DNA from 2 places in the Paenibacillus uliginis N3/975 genome. Region 2 is predicted to be linked to the other one. Evidence: a T-box and tRNA genes for the amino acid it is inferred to sense, from the RefSeq annotation. Region 2 holds a T-box; the other holds one or more tRNA genes.
The links. A T-box is a leader RNA that pairs with one kind of tRNA and senses whether it is charged. The one in region 2 lies ahead of B9N86_RS22370 (arginine--tRNA ligase), so its partner is inferred to be a tRNA-Arg.
Positions count from the first base shown of each region.

Region 1: it has a tRNA-Arg gene. The T-box ahead of B9N86_RS22370 (arginine--tRNA ligase) is inferred to sense a tRNA for this amino acid. The anticodon was not compared.

Region 1 covers NZ_LT840184.1:6,091,517-6,095,939, reverse strand. Annotated here, with positions in the region: gene B9N86_RS28255 (hypothetical protein) at 1-354, opposite strand, end outside; gene B9N86_RS28250 (PdaC/SigV domain-containing protein) at 583-1,659, shown strand; gene clpP (ATP-dependent Clp endopeptidase proteolytic subunit ClpP) at 1,944-2,540, opposite strand; tRNA gene B9N86_RS28240 (tRNA-Arg) at 2,708-2,782, opposite strand; gene B9N86_RS28235 (serine hydrolase domain-containing protein) at 3,006-3,323, shown strand; gene B9N86_RS28230 (serine hydrolase) at 3,271-3,603, shown strand; gene B9N86_RS28225 (hypothetical protein) at 3,566-3,826, shown strand; gene B9N86_RS28220 (DegV family protein) at 4,074-4,423, shown strand, end outside.
Region 2 covers NZ_LT840184.1:4,747,764-4,752,186, reverse strand. Annotated here, with positions in the region: gene B9N86_RS22375 (hypothetical protein) at 1-200, shown strand, start outside; gene B9N86_RS22370 (arginine--tRNA ligase) at 262-2,124, opposite strand; T-box leader at 2,165-2,384, opposite strand; gene B9N86_RS22365 (class I SAM-dependent methyltransferase) at 2,433-3,197, opposite strand; gene B9N86_RS22360 (EamA family transporter) at 3,352-3,780, opposite strand; tRNA gene B9N86_RS22355 (tRNA-Arg) at 4,079-4,152, opposite strand; gene B9N86_RS22350 (hypothetical protein) at 4,373-4,423, shown strand, end outside.

The DNA of each region.
Region 1 (4,423 bases), 1.3 Mb from region 2:
CATATACCAGGAAAAGAAGTTATTAGACAATGCGTTCATATCGCTTCTCGAATCTTGGGGTACAAGGTAGGGCAGTTGCTGCCAGCTCTTGTTAGTGCTCTGAAGTGACATCATGGTATGGGTTAACCACAGCTTAAGATCCTCTCTGGCTTCCGGCTCATCCCATTCATTTTCCTTGTCCATGCGTACGATGGTGTTCCGTGCCGACATTAAATGCTGCGCAGCGTCGGAGGCGGCGCTTATGACATGCTTCCGTGCCGCATGGCGTTCGGTTTGTAGCTGATACGTTTGAAAAATTGCAAATCCCAAGACGACAATAAATAACAAAATCCTTACATTTCTTTTAGAGTTCATCTAAGATGCTTCTTTCCTTTTTTTATTAAGAATATCATGAACATTGGATGTTGAAAATTGGCGAATATGGGGTGCGTAAGATTCTCAATCTTTACAATTTGTTTGGATTTGCTAATTGTTGGCATCAAAATTGTCACCGTGATTGTTACCTCTCTTGCTGTCGTGTTTCCTATAATGGAAAACGGGTAATACATTAAATACTTAAATTTGGAAGGTGGAGAATAATAAATGGGGAACAAAATGAAGTATGGTGCAGCAGTCGTTGCGGCGGGTGTGTTACTCGGTGGTCTTGGTTGGAGTGGACAAGTGGTGGATGCCAGCTCATCTAAAGCTAAAGTGACCGTAGCAGCTCAAAAATCTGCCAAATCGGAAATTGCACTGAAATGGAACGGCAAGGCCTTAACCCAGAAGGGGATGCTGGATAATGGCACGGTTTTTGTACCTGCTACAGCAATACGTGATGCACTTGGTATCCCGTTAAAATATGATGCGAAAAACAGAACTTATACCATTGGCAATGGCTACAACAAACTGAGTGCAGCTGTCTACGCTAATAATGAAATCTACCTTACCGTGAACGGATATGATGTAGGGGAGCCAGGAGGCAAGATTGTGAATGGCCGCCTATATATCCCGTATAAAGTACTGAATGAGTACATGGGTGTTCAGGGACAATGGAATTCATCTCTTAAATCACTCAGCATGACCCCGAAGAAGCAAAATTCGATTACGATCAAGTCGGCGACGTTGAAGAAGAAGGTTCTAAATGTGGAGGCTGTTGCGAATTATCCAGTGGTGAGCGGGCTTGAAAATGAACAGGCTCAGACCGAAATCAACAAGGTGCTGAAAAAGAACGCGGAGGACGTAATTACCGCGGCTGAAGGAAACGTTGGAACGCAACCTCCATCCGGAACGAAATATCCGTATGAGTTTCAAGGGGATTTTGTAGTTCACTACAACGCACAAGGGTTGCTGAGCATCACGGCTTATGACTACACTTACACTGGTGGTGCTCACGGTATGACTTTCCGCAACAGCTTTACGTTCTCGTTGAAGGATGGTAAACAACTTAAGCTTGGCGATGTCATCAACATGCAGAGCAAGAACAAGCAGAAGCTGAACAATCTCGTGTTGAACAAGATGAAGAAGGACGGAGGCTACCTCGGCGGATTTAAAAGCGTGCCTGCCGATGCTGATTTCTACCTGAAGGATAACGCAGCAGTTCTGTACTTCCAATTGTACGACTACACAGCTTATGCTTATGGATTCCCTCAGTTTGAGCTTAACTTGAAGGAATGGAAGTAAGGCAAAATATGAAGACAAGGCATTCTCCGGATGGCGGGCATGGAGCGAGAGCTCCATTATCGCTCAATCGTGGGGGATGCCTTTTTATTTCGGAAATGACCGAGGGAATAACCCGTCAGTCCTGCAATAACAGCAATAGCTATGCAAAAGACCACAAGGATAATATCAGAGGGCATGTTTAGAAAGAACCTTAGTCCATAGAGCGGAAAGACATCCAAATATTTCTATAGAAAAAGGGCTGACATCCACATTTGCGGATATCAGCCCTTTTATTTAATGAATAATTAAATGCCTTGTGATGGTGTCTTTTCAAGCACTTGGTCAACGAGACCGTATTCTTTAGCCTCACTAGCCGTCATGAAATAGTCTCGATCGGTATCCTTCTCAATACGTTCCAGCGGTTGGCCGGTACGCTCTGCAAGGATGTGGTTCAGCTTATCGCGCATTTTCAGAATGCGGCGAGCACGGATTTCAATATCCGTCGCTTGTCCCTGTGCTCCGCCCAGAGGCTGGTGAATCATAATTTCGCTGTTCGGCAGCGCGAATCGCTTGCCTTTAGCTCCAGCATTCAGCAGGAAAGCCCCCATGGAAGCAGCCATACCGACGCAGATGGTGGACACGTCAGGCTTGATAAACTGCATTGTATCAAAAATAGCCATACCAGCAGTAATGGATCCGCCAGGGCTATTGATGTAAAGATGAATGTCCTTCTCAGGATCCTCTGCTGCCAAGAACAGCATTTGTGCAATGATGGCATTGGCAACAACGTCGTTTACGTCGGAGCCGAGGAAGATAATGCGGTCTTTCAGCAATCTGGAATAGATGTCGTACGCCCGCTCACCGCGGTTGCTCTGTTCAACGACCATAGGTATAAAACTCATATAGAAAACCTCCCCTTAAATGCATTCCTCATTAAAATACTGTTACCGTATTACCCAAATAATAAACAATTTCAACCATAAAGTCAAAGATAGTCAAACTATTGGTTAAAAAAAAGAGCCGTCATAGGCACTTATGGGTAAACAGTATATAGAGTTCTGAAAATAAATGGCGCGCCCGCGAGGAATCGAACCTCGATCTCAGGCTCCGGAGGCCTACGTCATATCCATTGGACCACGGGCGCAAAATTAGCAACGAAGATGATTATACCTCGTTTTTGAGAAAAAAACAAGTGATTGATAAGATTTAAATCACGTGTTCACGCTTCGCAATTACCGGCAACTCGGGATGGGTAAGCTTTGTGTTCCAAGATGCAATGTAATCACAACATATTAGCTATGTAGAGGTCACCTGGCAAGCCTGACCTCTGATCATACAAGTGACATTTTCACAGGCGATTGACATATATGTTTTTGCGTCCGCTGCTACGAGAACAAGCAGTCGATTCAGCATGTCACCTATACTTAAATAAGGGTAAGAAAAGAAAAGTAAGCGAACTGTTGAAGCGGACGGAGACATCCGGCTTGCTCGTGCTGAAGGACGGCAGCATTGTCAGTGAAAACTACTATCGGGGCAACCGCCAATGCCAGCGGAACTTATCCATGTCTGTATCCAAGTCGTTCATGTCCTCCTTAATCGGGTTCGCTTTGCAGGACGGGAAGATAAAAAGCGTTGACGAGCCGGTCACGAACTATTTGCCGCAGCTACGCGATTCGGGCTTATAAGGATGTTACGATCAAGCAAGTGCTGCAAATGTCTTCCGGCATTCAATTCAATGAAGACTATGCGGATGAGTCGTCCGATTTGAACCGATTGGCCTATGAAATGGCCGCAAATAACCAGTCGATCTCAGAATATGTGACCACATTGCCCCGCTCCTCCGAACCGGGAACGTTTGTATATAAGAGCATTGATACCCATATTTTAGTGATGTTGATAGAGGAAGCAACTTCTCTCCCGTCAATGGGTGAAGGAATCGGTCACGCCGGACCGGAAAGAGCTTGAGCCTGGAAACGCGACTCCGGAGTTCGGTTATCAATATCAATGGTGGATTCCGCTTGGAAGCGATGGAACGGAATTCAGCGCCATCGGCATTTGGGGGCAGTATATTTATGTCGATCAGCAAGCAGGGGTCGTCATCGTCAAGACGAGCACGGACCCGAACTTTTTGGAAAATGAATATGAGACGATGCTCGCCTTCCGTTCGATTGCCAAAGCGGTACAGTAATCGAATGCGGCATTGCATTGCATATTGTTGAACAAGGTCCCCCTATGGATGGAGTTAGGAATAGGGGGACCGCTTCGGGCTCGGAATGAGCCCGAAGCAAACATTATCTCCCTTCGCCGACAGCTTCCACAGCGATTTTCCCCGTTATTTTTCACCATGCTCTCTCTCTCCTTACATTCTTCATGCTCCGCGCTCCGGCCAAGACATGTTATGATAAAAGAAAAAATGGTTAAGGAGAGGTATGCTCATGAATCAGGTTCGTGTCCTTGCTGACAGCGCGATCGATCTTCCCCGGTCCGTTCTGGAGGAGCTGAACATCACAGGGCTGCCGATAATCGTAACTCAGGATCAGAATCAATACGAGGACGGCGTTACTATACAACCGAAGCAAATGTTCGATGGTATGCGCCAGGGTCTGGTGTACAAAACGTCCCAAGTTCCGATGGAGCGGTTCCAGCAGATATTCACAGCCATCGCAGAATCCGGCGAAGAGGCGATCTACATTGCATTCTCTTCCGAGTTATCGGGTACATACGCATCCTCACGGATGATGCTCGATATGGTGAAGGAGGATTATCCTGACGCAGCGATAGATAT
Region 2 (4,423 bases):
AAATATGGCTTGAAGAAGCTTTCCATTTAAGTTCGGAATCCGATTTCTCAGTTGGTGAAGGAATTATTGAAGGTCTTCCTCTGCAGGAAGAACAGCTGGAGCGATTGAAACAGACTATGGCTGTCAACTGGACGATTGCGGAAGTCGGCAAAAACGAGCAAGGCTACAACGTTAAACTGACAGTTCGAGGTTTGCAATAATCAGAATAGTAGAAGCCCCCATCTTCTTGTATAGACAAGGAACGGGGGCTTTTAAATGATGTTACATCCGGCTCGGCGTCGGCAGTCCAAGAACCTCTAATGCTTCACCAAGCGTTTCTTTGAAAATAGAGGTTAGCCATACGCGGAACTTCAGCACGTCACCATCCGTCTTGAGGATCGGGCATGCCCCGTAGAAGTTGTTGAATAGCGAGGCCAGCTCATATGCGTAATTGCATAGAGAGCTTGGCGTGAGTTCTTTACCCGCCGCATAGAGTGAATCATGCCATGTGCTGATATGTCTGAGCAGAGCATGCTCTGCTTTTTCAAGAACAGGGAACTGCTCCGGTACGAATGGCATCACACCTTTGTCATGGGCCTTGTTCAGTACACTTAGGGCGCGAGCATAGGAATAGAGCAGATAAACGCCTGTATTTCCGGAAATTTCGGTAGCTTGTTTTAGATCAAATACGACCTCGGTTTGCAGAGCAAAACGCAGCAGGTAGTAGCGGATGGAAGCCGTGGCGATATCCCGGCTGGACAAGCCGTTCTTGTCCGAACGAGATTCTTCGATGACGTTTTCCATCAGGTCGATCAGTTCTGTTATTTTAATGCCGATGCCTTGACGGCCGGACATAGCGTAAGAGGCTTTACCGTCAGAGGTGTCAATGCCAAGATCCGCTGCAGCAGACGGGCTTAAGGATACAACGCCATAGCTAACATGACGCAGTTTCTCTGCTTCCGTGGTGAACCCTAGTCCTTCAAGCGCCTGCTTGACCATCGCCTGTGGATATTGCTGTCTGTAATCAATGACGTTGATAACCATATCGGCTTTACCGAACTGTTGATGCTCACCGTGAGAGCTGGTCGTCCATACTTCGCCTGCAAACTTTTTGTACATAAAGTCATTTTGGAGCAAGCCGTATTTCCATAAATGATATGCTATATCTTTTGCCGTATAGGTTAATATGCCGTTAGAACGAACCAGTACCTTATCTATACTGTGCTCTGTATCACTGTCATCCCCGGACTCCTGCGATTGCTTTAATACCCAGCAGCCGGCGAGTTTACCTTCTGTCTCCTGATGGAACAAGGAGGTCTGCTTCAGCAGCTCAAATGCAGATACCCAAAATCCCTCTCTGACGATATTGCTTTCCCAGACAAGTAGGTCGTATTCAATACCGAACTGCTTCATTTCTTCGATGTGCTCACGTACAATCCTCTCAGCTACAAGCAACCCGACCCAGGACAGGTTTTGGTTACCTTCCTCAAGTGCATGAAGAACATCGGTTCTTTGGTGAACCAGTTCCGGGTCATTTTGATAAGCCTTGTTGATCGCGGAGTATATATCCCAGCAATAATCTCCGAAACGGCGATGCTCTTTGGATAAGGAAATGTTCTGAATGCCGACGACCGTATCCGCCAACTGATTGCCGAGATCATCAATGTAGTTATGAACTTCCACTTCGTATCCGATTTTTCTCATCAACCGAACGAGTGTGTCTCCGATACAAGAATTTCTCAGGTGACCAATATGTGCTGATTTGTTCGGGTTGATGGATGTATGCTCGATTACAACCTTTTCCGCTGGTAATTGAGGAAGCTCAAAAGTCGTTTGAGCCCATGTGGACCAATCCATATAAAAATTTATGAACCCCGGCGGCACAACTTGGATATGGTGGATCAGTTTTGCAAAAGACTTGTCTTGTTCAAGCTGAACTTTAATTTGCTCAGCGATGTTCAGCGGTGCCTTGCGAAGGGTTTTGGCTAACTGCATGGCAATATTCGTGGAATAGTCGCCATGGTCCATATTTGCAGGCTGCTCGACTTGTACTTGTAAAACATCTGGCAGAACCGCTCCTGGAGTTGATGACACAACATGCTGCACCGCTTGTTCGATGCCTGTAGTGATGAATTGACTTAACATTTTTAGTTCCCCCTTAGAAAATAAAAAAAGCCCTCATCTCATAAGAGACGAGGACAATAGCGCTCGCGGTACCACTCTCGTTGCTAAACCATAGGTTTAACCACTTCAATACAATAACGGTGTAAGCCGGGTCTTCCTACTAGTTGTTTCAGAAGACCATCTCATGGGTCCGCTTCGTGACCGAGCCTGTACCGGTTCCCACTCTCCCGGCTCACTTGGACATAGACGTCGATCAGTACTCTCCCAATCATTGAACTGCGTTATTCGAGTTTTTCATATTATAACCAATCTACCGTGAAAATCAACTATCATTTGAATGCAACGATTCGAAGTCGTTTATAGTCCGCATAAAATGCATCGTCTTTCCACAGGGAATGTTTCGTAAGCTGACTTATATGCTCGATAGCATTCTTCTTGTCGTCCGGCGTAAATCCAATGAAAAAGTTGTCGCCAAAATGAGTAAGCCAATCCTTAATGCCATTTTCACCGCCGAGAAGCCGGGTTGGACGGTCGAAATGGTGAGCCAGTGCGACCCTGAACCCTGTCTTCTCTAATAATGAAGCGTATTCGCCAATACTAGGGTAGTACCATGGATTGCGGCTGTTCGTGTCGATTCCGTATTGGGATGATAACACCTCTTGTATAGCCTCCGCAATCATCCCGATATTGCCGGCTCCACCGAATTCAGCGACAAAGCGGCCGCCCGGGTTTAGTGCCCGGTATACAGAAGAGGCAGCATCTGCTGCCTTGGTCATCCAGTGCAGCGCTGCATTGGAGAATACGGCATCATAGAGAGTGTCTGTGTTGAAATCCTCACCATTACCAACAACGAATGTCAGATGCGGATACTTGACCTTGGCTCTTCTGATCATCTCTTCAGAGAAATCCATTCCAACGACAGAGGACCCGGACGCAGCGATTTCGTTTGCCAAATCCCCGGTACCGCAGCCAAGATCCAGAATTCGTTCTCCTTGCTGAGGGGCCAAAAGCTCAATTAATCCTCTTCCGTACGTTGATACAAAAGACAGCTGGCGGTCATAGTCTTCAGGCTTCCACACTTGATCTGAGCTCATAACACCACTCCTTGACTATTAGTGCTCTTATTGTGGCATATACGAGGTTATAAATAGAAATATATAGTTATTATGGAACTTATAGTTTTTACCTATTAATAGGAGTGAGATGAACAGAAAAGACCGCTCTTTGGCGGTCTTTTCTAGGGAGATTTTATTTTACGGCTACCAAAAGAGCTCCAATAGCGATCATAGCTACACCAGCTGCGTTGATCCACGATATTTTTTCGCCGAGGAATACAAATGCTAGGATGACCGCAATGACGACACTTAGTTTATCAATAGGACCAACTTGTGATACTTTGCCGTATTTTAATGCTAAAAAATAAAATAGCCACGACAACGCACCTGCTACGCCGCTTAATACGATAAAACTGAGAGCTTTTTTCTGGACCAAAATTTCGCCCAGTTGAGCGAACTTGCCTTGAACCGCTACGACACCGAGTAAAAATAAAGCCATGATAACCGAGCGGATCGCAGTTGCGGAGTTCGCGTCAATGTTTTGGAGCCCGATTTTTCCGAAAATGGCCACGAGTGAAGCCATTACCGCTGAGAGCAGGGCATATGTAAGCCATAAAGGCATGACCGTTCCTCCTTTAGAACAGATAAGTTGGTTTTAACACATAATGAAATGGCGGTATATGTATTAATATTTGCACTTAGTAGTATAGAGCATTATTAGAAATACTAAAATAACGAATTGTAGGCACAAAAAAACCGCCATAAGCGGTTTTCTCATAAGCGTCCCAGGTCGGGATACGGCCTTCCAGGCCGACTGCGAAGCTATGCTAACGAAGTATAATGCTCCGACGCCCCCAAGGGGTTCTCACCCTTCTGGAATACGCAAAAAAACCGCCCTTTAAAGGCGGCTTTACTTAGAACGTCCCAGAAGGGATTCGAACCCCTGACCGACGGCTTAGAAGGCCGTTGCTCTATCCAGCTGAGCTACTGGGACATATTTTTCAAGCAGGGAATATCATACCATGTGATAAAAATAAATTCAAGAGTTAAATTCAAAAAAATAACGATTAAACATAACCGCATCGTGTTATATATTTAAGACATACTATATAATCACGCATTATATAACAGCTAACGTTTATGAAGAAGCGGCATTTTTCCTTAAGTTTTTCCGTTTTTTTAACTTGGCGGGGGATATGCTATAATCTACAAATATGAAAACGGAAAAGAAAGGAGGTGTCCTTATAAAGGACTCCTACTCCCCA